3 regions of the Desulfomicrobium macestii genome follow, and region 1 is predicted to be linked to each of the others. Evidence: predicted binding sites of a transcription regulator. Region 1 holds the regulator's gene; each other region holds the start of a gene.

The links. The regulator sigma-54, encoded in region 1, starts transcription at its own class of promoters, with help from an activator protein. The targets are predictions, from matches to a motif close to CTGGCACGGNNNNTGCTT.
Region 2: a site for sigma-54 is predicted at 1,711-1,728, ahead of H4684_RS16360 (NifB/NifX family molybdenum-iron cluster-binding protein). Genes of this name have one in related genera too.
Region 3: a site for sigma-54 is predicted at 2,847-2,864, ahead of H4684_RS03580 (NifB/NifX family molybdenum-iron cluster-binding protein). Genes of this name have one in related genera too.

The regions. Positions count from the first base shown of each region.
Region 1 is NZ_JADBGG010000026.1:42,494-46,351, reverse strand. Features, by position in the region: gene lptC (LPS export ABC transporter periplasmic protein LptC) at 1-15, shown strand, start outside; gene H4684_RS15315 (LptA/OstA family protein) at 31-543, shown strand; gene lptB (LPS export ABC transporter ATP-binding protein) at 540-1,262, shown strand; gene rpoN (RNA polymerase factor sigma-54) at 1,369-2,796, shown strand; gene hpf (ribosome hibernation-promoting factor, HPF/YfiA family) at 2,867-3,409, shown strand; gene H4684_RS15295 (PTS sugar transporter subunit IIA) at 3,413-3,858, shown strand, end outside.
Region 2 is NZ_JADBGG010000031.1:8,386-12,243, reverse strand. Features, by position in the region: gene H4684_RS16370 (molybdopterin-dependent aldehyde oxidoreductase) at 1-155, opposite strand, end outside; gene H4684_RS16365 (molybdopterin-binding protein) at 210-1,232, opposite strand; gene H4684_RS16360 (NifB/NifX family molybdenum-iron cluster-binding protein) at 1,761-2,165, shown strand; gene H4684_RS16355 (winged helix-turn-helix domain-containing protein) at 2,196-2,615, opposite strand; gene H4684_RS16350 (FmdE family protein) at 2,624-3,858, opposite strand, start outside.
Region 3 is NZ_JADBGG010000004.1:14,672-18,529, forward strand. Features, by position in the region: gene ahcY (adenosylhomocysteinase) at 1-47, shown strand, start outside; gene metK (methionine adenosyltransferase) at 78-1,247, shown strand; gene H4684_RS03575 (sigma-54 interaction domain-containing protein) at 1,353-2,729, shown strand; gene H4684_RS03580 (NifB/NifX family molybdenum-iron cluster-binding protein) at 2,889-3,428, shown strand; gene H4684_RS03585 (Mrp/NBP35 family ATP-binding protein) at 3,587-3,858, shown strand, end outside.

The sequences.
Region 1 (3,858 bases):
GTCATCATGAACTGACAAGCGGGTTACCAAATGCGTTCACTCATACTTCTTCTCTTCCTCGCCTGTGCGACGCCTCTCTGGGCGGCCGAGACCGTCCCGGTCAAGATCACTTCCGACACCATGACCTACACCCAGAAAGGGGACCAGGTGATCTTCACCGGCTCCGTGTACGTCATTCGCCAGGACATCCAGCTCTGGTCCGACACGCTGACCGTGCTGCTGGAAAAAAAGGACGGCGCCAAGAACGCCACCCAGGGCGTGCCCGACGAGCAGGGAGCCATCAAGAAAATCATCGCCAAGGGCAACGTGCGCATAAAAGCGGACAAGGGCCGCACCGGCACCTGCGGAAAGGCCACCTATGAAGCCGACAAGGACCTTCTGACCATGGAAGACAGCCCCATGCTCATGGAAGGCGCCAACAAGATCCAGGGCGAGGTCATTAAGCTCTACATCAAGGAAAACCGCAGCGAAGTACTGGGCGGCAAGGGACGGGTCGAGGCCATCTTCAACACTCCCGCCGGCAAAGAGGGGCTTGGGCAGTGACCACCCTGACCGGTCAGAATCTGGCCAAGCGCTACGGAGCCAGGGATGTCGTGCACGACATCGGGCTTGACGTGAGCCAGGGCGAAGTGGTTGGCGTCCTGGGGCCCAACGGGGCAGGCAAGACGACCACATTCTACATGCTCGCGGGCATCGTGCGGCCCACGCGAGGGCAGGTCCTTCTGGACGGCCAGGACATAACCCGCTGGCCCCTGCACAGACGGGCCCGCGCGGGCATGAGCTATCTGCCGCAGGAAAGCTCCATCTTTCGCAAACTGACCGTGCGTCAGAACCTGCAACTGATTCTCGAATATTCGGGATTCTCGCGGGAAGAGCAAAAGCGCACGGCGGACAGGCTGCTCGATGAACTGGGGATCACCCGCCTTGAAGGGCAGCTGGCCGCCTTTCTGTCCGGCGGAGAACGCCGCAGGCTGGAAATTGCCCGCGCCCTGATCCAGAATCCGAAATTCATCCTCCTGGACGAACCCTTCGCCGGCATCGATCCCCTGGCCGTGGACGACATCCAGGCCATCATCCGGGACCTTCGCGACAAGAACATCGGCGTGCTCATCTCCGACCACAATGTTCGCGAAACGCTCCAGATCTGCGACCGTGCATACCTTGTCCACGACGGCCGCATCATCCTGAACGGCAGCCCGGAAGAGATCGTCGCCGACCCGGGCGCGCGCAAGGTTTACCTCGGTGAAGGATTCAGCCTCTAGCGGACACGATTTTCCAAGGATTGCCAGGGCCTAAGCTTTATGGCAGATTCGTTACTGGGTAGTTTTTTAGCCTGCAATCCTCTGACACGGTGAAACCAAATCAATTATGGGCCTTGAACTCCGACAAAACCTCAAGCTGACGCAGCAGCTAGTCATGACACCGCAGCTGCAGCAGGCCATCAAGCTGCTTCAGCTCTCCAGATTCGAGCTTCTCGAAGCCGTTCAGCAGGAGCTGCTTGAGAACCCCATGCTTGAGGAGGGGGTCAAGGAAATTTCCGAGGAGCACGAAATCCAGGCTCCGGCCGAAACACGCCCGGAAGTCTCCTACGAAGACGCGGAACTGATGCGCAACGCGGACTGGGAAAACTACCTCGGCGATTTTTCAAGCACCGCCAAGCAAGTGCAGTTCAAGGAGACCGAGGCCCTGGAGGAGATGATGTCCTACGAGGCCAGGCTCTCGGGCAAGCCCTCCCTGGACGGTCATCTGCTGTGGCAGCTGTGTCTGTCCAACATCACCGAAGAAGAGGAGATGATCGGCGAGGCCATCATCGGCAACCTCGATTCCCAGGGCTACCTGATGAGCACCGCCGAGGACATCGCCTCCGAGACGCTCTCTCCCCTGGCCCTGGTGGAGTCCATGCTGCATCGTCTGCAGCGCTTCGATCCCGTGGGCGTGGCCGCGCGGTCTCCTCGGGAATGCCTGCTCATCCAGCTGGAAATGCTGGGCCAGGACGATCCCATCCTGCTTTCCCTGGTAGGGGATCATCTCGAAGACATCGAGAAGCGCCGCTACAAACCGCTCCTGCGCAAGTTCAAGATCCAGATGGAGGACCTCAAGGCCTATCTGGACATAATCCAGTCCCTGGACCCCATGCCGGGCGCCAGTTACGGCAGCGAGAGCACCATATATGTCAGCCCCGATGTCTTCGTGTACGAATACGAAGGGGATTTCGTCATCGTCATGAACGACGACGGCCTGCCGAAGCTGCAGCTGAGCCCCTACTACATGGACGACATGCACCTCGCGGTCAAAGGCCCGGACCGTGAATACCTGCATGACAAGATGCGCTCTGCCATGTGGCTCATGAAGAGCTTGCACCAAAGGCAAAGAACATTATACAAAGTGGTTGAAAGCATTGTCAGGTTTCAGCGGGGGTTTTTCGAACACGGCGTGACCAAGCTCAAACCGCTCATCCTCAAGGATGTGGCCGACGACATTGAAATGCACGAATCCACGGTCAGCCGGATCACCACGAACAAATACGTGGCCACCCCGCACGGCATCGTGGAACTGAAATTTTTCTTCAATTCCGCGCTGGAAATGGATGATGGAACTCAGGTCGGATCCGAATCGGTCAAGGCCATCATCAAGAAAATGGTCAGCGAGGAAGACCCGAAGCACCCCTACAGCGACGAAAAAATCGCCGCGGTGCTGAAAGAACGGCTGGACGTGAACATCGCCCGGCGAACAGTGGCCAAATATCGCGCAGTGCTGGGGATCGATTCCTCATCCAAGCGCAAACAGGTTTTTTGACATCCCGCCCTTTGGGCCGCCCCTTCCGGACGGCAAAAAGGGCTGACCCTCAACAATCGAGGAGGCTTCCATGAGGATTACCTTCAATTTCAAAAACTTCGATCCTTCCGACCATCTGCGCAAATACGCCAAAGACCGCTTCGGCAAGCTCGCCAAATTCACGGCCGGCACCCCCGACGCTGAACTGCAGGTCAATCTCGAAGTGGAGAAATTCCGGCATATCGCCGATATAGTGCTGACGGGGAAGAACGTACATATCTCCGCCCGCGAAGACAGCGAGGACATGTACTCCACCGTCGACCTCGTCTGGGACAAGCTTGAGGCCCAGATGCGCAAGGTCCGCGACAAGGACAAGAGCCGACGCAAAGGCGGCAGCGACAGCACCCGCATGGACGCCGGGAGTTTCGAGGACGACGCGGATGCAAAGCGCAAGCCGGTCATCCAAAAGACCGACGACTTCTCGCCCAAGCCCATGATCGTTGAAGAAGCCGCGCTGCAGCTTGAAAGCACGGACAACGAATTCCTCGTGTTCCTCAACGCCGAAAGCGAAAGGATCAATGTCATTTACCGACGCAAAACCGGCGACTTCGGTTTGATCGACCCCGGGGTATAGGGAATGAAGCTTGCTGAATACCTGGACAAGGATTTGATCATCTCCGACCTCTCGGCCAGGACCAAAACCGAGGTCCTGGCCGAACTCGTTTCGACGCTGTCGGCCAAATATCCCGATCTTGACCCCAAACGCGTGGCCCAGGTCCTCATGGACCGGGAAATGCTCGGGACCACCGGCATCGGAGACGGCATCGCCATCCCTCATGGCAAGTTGGACAGCATCGATCAGGTTCTGGTCATCGTCGGCCGCAGCCACGAAGGCGTGGATTTTGCCAGCCTGGACCACAAGCCGGCCAGCATCTTTTTCACGGTGCTGGCTCCCTCAAGCGTGGTGGGCCTGCATTTGAAACTCCTGGCCACGGTTTCCCGCCTGCTCAAAGACGGATCGTTCCGTCAGGCCTTTGCCGACTCCCCCGGTCAGGACGGGTTGTGGCAGTTGCTGCAGACCGT
Region 2 (3,858 bases), on a different contig from region 1:
ATGATGACGCTGCACGCCCCGCACTGGCCTTCGTTGCAGCCGACCTTGGTGCCGGTCAGGCCGATGCTCTTCCTGATCACGTTGACCAGGGTTTCTTCCGCGTCGACCACCAGGTTCCTGGGGATGCCATTGACCACAATTTGCTTCTTAATCATTCCGGTTCCTCCAAATAACAATGTGAATGTTCGAACAGAATCTGCGTGGGGACGCTAGAGTTTGCCGAAGCCGCAGGCCGGGTAGTGGCAACTGGGACAGCTTTCGCACAGGCCTCCGTGACCGAACGCAACAATATCCTTCCGCTCCAAACGCTCCCCGGTCAGCAGACGGGGCACGATCAGATCGAAAATACTGGCTTTGTAGTACATGACGCATCCCGGCAGTCCGACCACGGGCACGTCATCCAGATAGGCGAGCATGAACATGGCGCCGGGATAGGTGGGCGCGCCGTAGGAAACGACCCGGGCACCGGTCGCCCTGATGGCCGCCGGGGTCTGATCGTCGGGATCGACGCTCATGCCGCCGGTGACGGCGATGAAGTCCGCGCCCCGCTCCTTGAGGCCCATGATGGCCTCGACTGTCATCTCGACCTGATCCGAGACGAAAACCTGATCCAGAACGGTTGATCCAAGACCTTCGAATTTCTTCCTGAGCACCGGCCCGAAGCCGTCCTTGATGCGGCCGGTGTAGACCTCGCTGCCCGTGGTCACCACGCCGACGCGCGCGGGCTTCAAGGGGCGGACCTCGATGAGCGGGGCATGCTCGCGACAGACGCCCTCGGCCTCCTGCAGCAACTCTTCCGGCACGGCCAGCGGGATGACCCGCGTGCCGCCGAGCACTCTGCCCGACTTCACGAACTGGCCGGTGTGGATGGTGCCAAAAGTCACGTCGGTGATGGAATTGAGGCGGAAAAGTCCTTCCACGTCGATGGACAGGACACCGTCGTGGGCGGCGGTGAGCGTCGACTTGCCCTCGCTTGGCGAACTGATGGAGATGCCCTGTCCGGCCGCTGCCCGGGCCAGGCGCAGGGCGCATTCATCCTCGTGGACGTATCCGTCTCTGGGATCGAAAACATAAAGATGGGCCTTGCCGATATCGAGCAAGGTGGAAATGTCATGCGGGCCGACAATGTGCCCGCGCCGAAAGGCGGGTCCCTTGGCCTCGCCGGGAACGATGCGCGTGATGTCATGACAAAGAACGGTGCCGACAGCTTCTTCAACGGGGATGGATTTCATCGCATGTCCAAAATATATCTTGATTGGCATTTTAATATTAAAACATGTCATTTTTGACATATTTTAAGGCCTGAGCAACCTTAACCACCTATTATCATATGCAAAACATTCTTTCTGAAAAGACCTCGCCACATCGAAATGTTGGAGGCTGTCAAGCCGAACTAAATCACTATGTCACAAGTGGCATATCGACGCATAAAGGCAAAAACAAGGCCAACGTGCTTAAATTATTACCCTAAAATATAATAAACTGTCGAATTAATTGAAAATATAACTTTTCAACGTAAAAGCTCAGTCACTCTTTGAAGTTGATTCGTGTTCGCACTTGGCCGAATTGTCCCAAATGGAACCACCCAAAAAAGGAAAAATGAGACAAAATGATACACCTGACATGAAAAACTTCAGCCTGGAATCCCGAACCGCCCTCTCAGGCAAGACTCTCGGTTCCCAAGCGATTCCATCTCGACATATGTCGAAAAAGGCACAATAAATGCTTGGCTCTGCCATCAAAACATCAAAGGAGAACTCATGAATATTGCAGTAAGCGCCGCAGGAGCATCCCTGGCCAGTCCGGTTTTCGAAGAATTCTCGAAAACTCCGTTTCTGCTGATCGTGAATGTAGAGACGATGGAATGCACAAGCATTCCGCATGACAAGTCCGGGAAAAACTCGGAGATCGCCTTGGCCGAAATGATCCTGAAACACCGCTGTGAAGCGTTGATCACCGGCAAGCTCGAAGAGGATGTTTTCAAGATTCTGGCGGACGACCACGTGACCCGATTTTTCGGGTCGGGCCTGTCCGCGGAAGAGGCCCTCATGGCCATGGAGAGGCGGGAACTAAAGCTGATCCGCAACCCTGAGGGGACGGACGAATGCAACGAAAATCATCACGAACTTGAAGAATTGCAGGTGTGCAGCGGCCACCAGCATTGAGAGTGGGCCAGGCGAATCATCGAAACAGGCTCAATGCCTGTTTCGATGATTCGCCGGAACTTCAATATGCCCGGACGCGTGCGGCCTGATCTTCTTTTCGGAAAAGCTTTGCACGCCTTGGGCAAAAATGACCCGGGCCTCGGCCACGGCCGTCCTCTCCACTGCTTCGAACCAGGCGCTGAACTTGTCCCGGTAGCGCCGACCGGCCGGGGTCAGGCGGTATCCACCGCGCTTGGTGCCGATCGTCTCGACAAGCACCTCGCCCAGCGCGTCCTCCGTGGCCCGAAGTTTTCCCCAGGCCGCCCGGTAGGACATGCCCAGGGATTCGGCGGCCTTGCGCAGGGAGCCATGCTCCTCGATTCTGTCGAGAAGCATGAGCCGTCCCATGCCGAAATAGACGTTCTCCCCCGATTCCAGCCACAGATGCATCCGAACGGTTGGTGTCTTCATGGCATTCCTCACTTTCCAAACGGACATTTGGGATAGGTGCAGCGTTTGCACTGCATGCACAGTCCGCCGTGGCCAAGCCTGGCCAGTTCGCGGCGTGACGGAGACATTCCGGCCAGCACCCTCGGCAACAACAGATCAAGGCTCGTGGTTTTGAAATACAGGGCGCAGGCCGGAACGCCGATCAGCTCCACGCCCTCGATCGAGCCCAGCAGCGTCATGGCCCCCGGCAGGATGGGCGTGCCGTAGCGCAGGTTTTCCAGACCGGCATCGACAAGCCCCTGCCGGGTCACGTCTCCGGGATCCACCGACAAACCGGCCGTGGTCACGATCAGCTCGACGCCGCGATCGAGCATGTCCTGTACGCCCCGGCAAATGAGCTTACGCTCGTCAGGCACGATGTCCGTGGCCACCACGGGACATCCGTAGGCCTCGACCTTGGCGGTGATGATGGGAATGAAACGATCCTCGACCAGGCCCTTGAACACTTCCGTGCCCGTGACCAGGATGCCGACCTGGCGTTTGCCGAAGGGACGCACGCTGACGGCGGGACCGCCGCCCAGGGTGCGCAGCGCCTCGCCGAGCGTATCCCGGCCAAGATAGAGTGGAATGGCGCGAGTGGCCGCGATCTGCTGTCCCTTCTCGACCACGCTGAAGGCGTGACGTGTGGCGCACATGACGCCGGGGATGGCGTTCAGCTCTTCGAGCGCCTCCTCGTTTATGGTCACGAGTCCTCCGTGCCGGGCGACCATGGTGATCTTGCCTTCGCGGGGCTCTCCCGAACAATCCACCCCGTCTCCGGCCACGGCCGCGGCCAGCAGTCTCGCCGCATCGTCCTCATGAACCCAGCGCGATTCCTCCAGCTCCTCATCCTCCACATAGACCTCGAACCGGCCCATACGCTGCAGACGGCAGACGTCACCTACATCGAGCACCTGCCCGCGCGTGAAGGCGGCGTCCTTGCTCACGCCCGGATCGATGCAGGTCATGTCGTGCAGGGTCTTCTCGCCCACCGCCTCTTCGGCCGCGACCACCCGGAGCCTTGGCCCGTCGAAGCCCAGTTCGCGCAGATCATAGCCTCCGATCCAGCCCATGTAGGGGGACTCGCCCCGGCAGGACCGGCAGACCGAGCCATCCCGGGCCGGATAGGCCTGACCACAGGACGGACAGGCCGCGATGGCCCCCTTGCCGCGCCCTCCCATGAATTCCGGCCGCAGCGCGATCTCCTTCACGGAACAGATGGATG
Region 3 (3,858 bases), on a different contig from region 1:
GAGTGCCCGTGACCGGTCCGTACAAGCCCGATCACTACCGCTATTAACAACCTCCCCATGCAAGAAGGAGATTTTTCATGATTCTCAATGCCGATCATTATCTGTTTACGTCCGAGTCCGTGACCGAGGGACACCCCGACAAAATCGCGGACCAGATCTCCGACGCCGTGCTGGACTGCCTGCTGGCCCAGGATCCCCGTTCCCGCGTGGCCTGCGAGACCCTGGTCACCACCGGCATGGCCGTCATCGCCGGTGAGATCACGACCGAAGCCTATGCCGACCTGCCCGAGATCGTGCGCTCCACGGTGCGCGAGATCGGTTATGTCAGCTCTGACATGGGCTTTGACGCCAACACCTGCGCCGTGCTGTCCTCCATCGACAAGCAGTCCCCGGACATCGCCATGGGCGTTGACCGCGCCAAGCCCGAGGATCAGGGCGCCGGCGACCAGGGCATGATGTTCGGATACGCCACCACGGAGACGAGCGCGCTCATGCCCGCGCCCATCTACTATGCCCACGGCCTGAGCCGCCGCCTGGCGGAGGTGCGCAAGTCCGGCATCCTGAACTTCCTGCGTCCCGACGGCAAGACCCAGGTCTCCGTCGAATACCGCAAGGGCAAGCCCGTGCGCATCGACAACGTGGTCGTCTCCTCCCAGCACACCCCCGAGGTGACCTACGAGGAGATCGTCGAGGGTATCAAGCGCGAGGTCATCGCCAAGGTCATGCCCGAAGACATGATGGACGCGAACACCCGCATCTACATCAACACCACGGGCCGTTTCGTGGCTGGCGGGCCCCTGGCCGACTGCGGCCTGACCGGCCGCAAGATCATCAATGACACCTACGGCGGCATGGGCAACCATGGCGGCGGCGCCTTCTCCGGCAAGGATCCGTCCAAGGTCGACCGCTCCGGCGCCTACATGGCCCGCTACGTGGCCAAGAACATCGTGGCCGCTGGCCTGGCGGGCACCTGCGAAGTGCAGATCGCCTACGCCATCGGCGTGGCCGAGCCGGTTTCCGTGCTGGTCACCACCGGCGGCACGGGCGTCGTCCCGGATGAGGTCCTGACCAAGGCCGTGCGCGCGGTATTCGACCTGCGCCCCTACTACATCATCAAAAGACTCAACCTGATCCAGCCCATCTACAGGAAGAGCGCCTGCTACGGCCATTTCGGCCGCGAGGATTTCGTCTTCCCCTGGGAAGTGACCGACGCCGTCGCGGACCTGAAAACCGCCGCCAAGGTATAGGCCGGGCCTGATTCATCATGCGGGGCGGAAGGGATTGTCTCCTTTCCGCCCTTCTTTGTTTCCCCTCGCCCTTGACCGGGCCTGCCGAGAGGGACAAGAAAAGCCATGCCCCCGTCCACAAAGAACACAGCGGCACGCACGCCCACGGACGCCATCCTTGAGAGCATCTCGGATGGGGTGTTCACCGTCGATCTTGAATGGCGCGTCACGTCCTTCAATCGCGCCGCCGAAGAGATCACCGGCGTGCCCCGCTCCGAGGCCATCGGACGGCTGTGCTCCGAAGTTTTCCGCTCCAGCCTGTGCGGCGACAACTGCCCCCTGCAGGATACGCTTTCGAGCGGCAGGCCGCGCATCGGCACCTGCGGGTACATCATTACGGCCCAGGGGGAACGCATCCCCATCAGCGTGTCCACGGCAGTGTTCCGCGACGAGAATGGCCAGGTCATGGGCGGAGCCGAAACATTCCGCGATCTTTCGGAAATCGATGCCTTGAAGCGCGAACTCGAAGGCCGCTACCATGTCGGTGAGCTCTTCAGCCGCAGTCCGCGCATGCACAAGCTCTTCTCCATGCTGCCGGCCATCGCCGCCAGCCCGAGCACGGTCCTGCTCACCGGCGAAACCGGCACCGGCAAGGAACTCTTCGCCCGCACCATCCATTCCCTGAGCGCTCATGCCGGTGGACCTTTCATCGCCGTCAACTGCGCGGCCCTGCCGGACACATTGCTTGAATCCGAGCTCTTCGGAGTCAAGGCCGGAGCCTACACCGGGGCAAACCGCGACCGGCTGGGCCGTTTTGCCCAGGCCCGGGGCGGGACGATTTTCCTGGATGAGATAGGGGAAATCAGTCCGGCCCTGCAGGTGCGCCTGTTGCGCGTCTTGCAGGAGCGCACCTTCGAACCGCTGGGGTCATCCAGGACCGAATCCACCGACGCCCGCGTCATCGTGGCCACCAACCGCAATCTGGCAGAGCTGATCCGGTCCGGTGATTTCCGCGAGGACCTCTATTATCGCATCAATGTCATCCGCATCGAGCTGCCCCCCTTGCGTGAACGCAAGGACGATCTGCCGCTGCTGGTGGAACAGTTCATCCGCCGCCTGAACCGCATCCAGGGGCGCACGGTCACGGGCATCGGCACCGAGGCCCTGTCCCTGCTCATGGCCCATGACTGGCCGGGCAACATCCGGGAGCTTGAGAACTGCATCGAGAGGGCCTTCGTGCTTTGCGGCGAAGGGCGCATCGACATCGACCACCTGCCGGACGAACTGACCCTGCTGGCCCCTCGCGGACACTTCGGCGAAGGCCGCGCCATGCACGACATGCTCGACAGGCAGGCCATTCACGCGGCCCTGGAGCGCAACGACTTCAATCGCCTGGCCGCCGCGCGCGAGCTGGGCATCCATAAGACCACGCTTTTTCGGCGCATGAAGCGCCTCGGCATGGCCCTGCCCGAACGCGACGGCCGATCTTCCCCGAAAGAGTAGCCCTGGCGCTACCCATTTCCTCCCTTGTGGTGCGTTCGCGCCCCTCCATGTTTTTTCTTTTCTGTATAATGTTCTTTATTATCAATGTGTTGTTTGTGTTTTATGTGCGTCCTTCCGGCGGCACGCCTCATGCTTCGCAAAAGGGAAAGAGGAGCCATAATGTCGCGCATTGCCTTGCATCAATGGCAGGATCGTATCGCGCCGGTCTTTGACGTCGGCGGGCGCATCCTTTTGCTGGCCGAAGGGGTCCGCGAGCGGGAAGAGCATGTCCTGTCGCGCGGCGAGCCCTTGCACAGGGCCGAGGACCTGCTTCGCCTGGACGTCGGGACGCTTATTTGCGGGGCCATTTCCAGACCCATGCAGGAAGCTCTCGTGGCCGGAGGAATCAAGGTTGTCGGATTCGTGACCGGCGATCTGGAACGGGTCATTACGGCGTGGGAGCGTGGCGATCTGGACGAAAGTTTTGACATGCCCGGCTGCCGGGGCAGAGGTCTTGGGCGTCAAAGGGGCATGCAGCAGCAATCACGCAGGGCAGATCCGGAACCATCCCCGGCAAGGACGGGCTCAGGCCTGCGGAGCTTGGACGGCTGGGCGGATGGGGAGCCGGGCTGCGCGCGAATCCGCAACAGGCGGGGCCGGGATTTGCGCGGCGGGCCGGAGAAGGATTCGGGCAAGGACGGTTCGTCCACCGTCGACTGACCTCCGTCTCTGGAAGTTTTTTTCCGCCCGGGATGCGGGAGCAGTGGAAAGTGTCGAAACCGAAGCCTTGCGGGCTCGGGAGTTGAAGGATGAACAGGGGCGGCTTGGCCGCCGTTTGGAAGAATTGAACAACTAACCGCGTATCGTGGAGTAACTGAATGGAGAATATGGAAAACAGCGCCCCCAGGGCCAGTTCGTGCGATTCATGCAAGGATTCCAGCTGCTCGGCGGCCAAGCGCGAGCTGGGTGAGAACGATCAGGATTTCGAGGACCGTCGGGCCCTGCAATCCCGGCTGTGCCATATCGGGCACAAGATCATGGTCATGTCCGGCAAGGGTGGCGTAGGAAAAAGCACCGTGGCCGTGAACCTGGCCATGGGACTCATGCTCGCGGGCAAGAAGGTCGGGCTCCTCGATGTCGACATCCATGG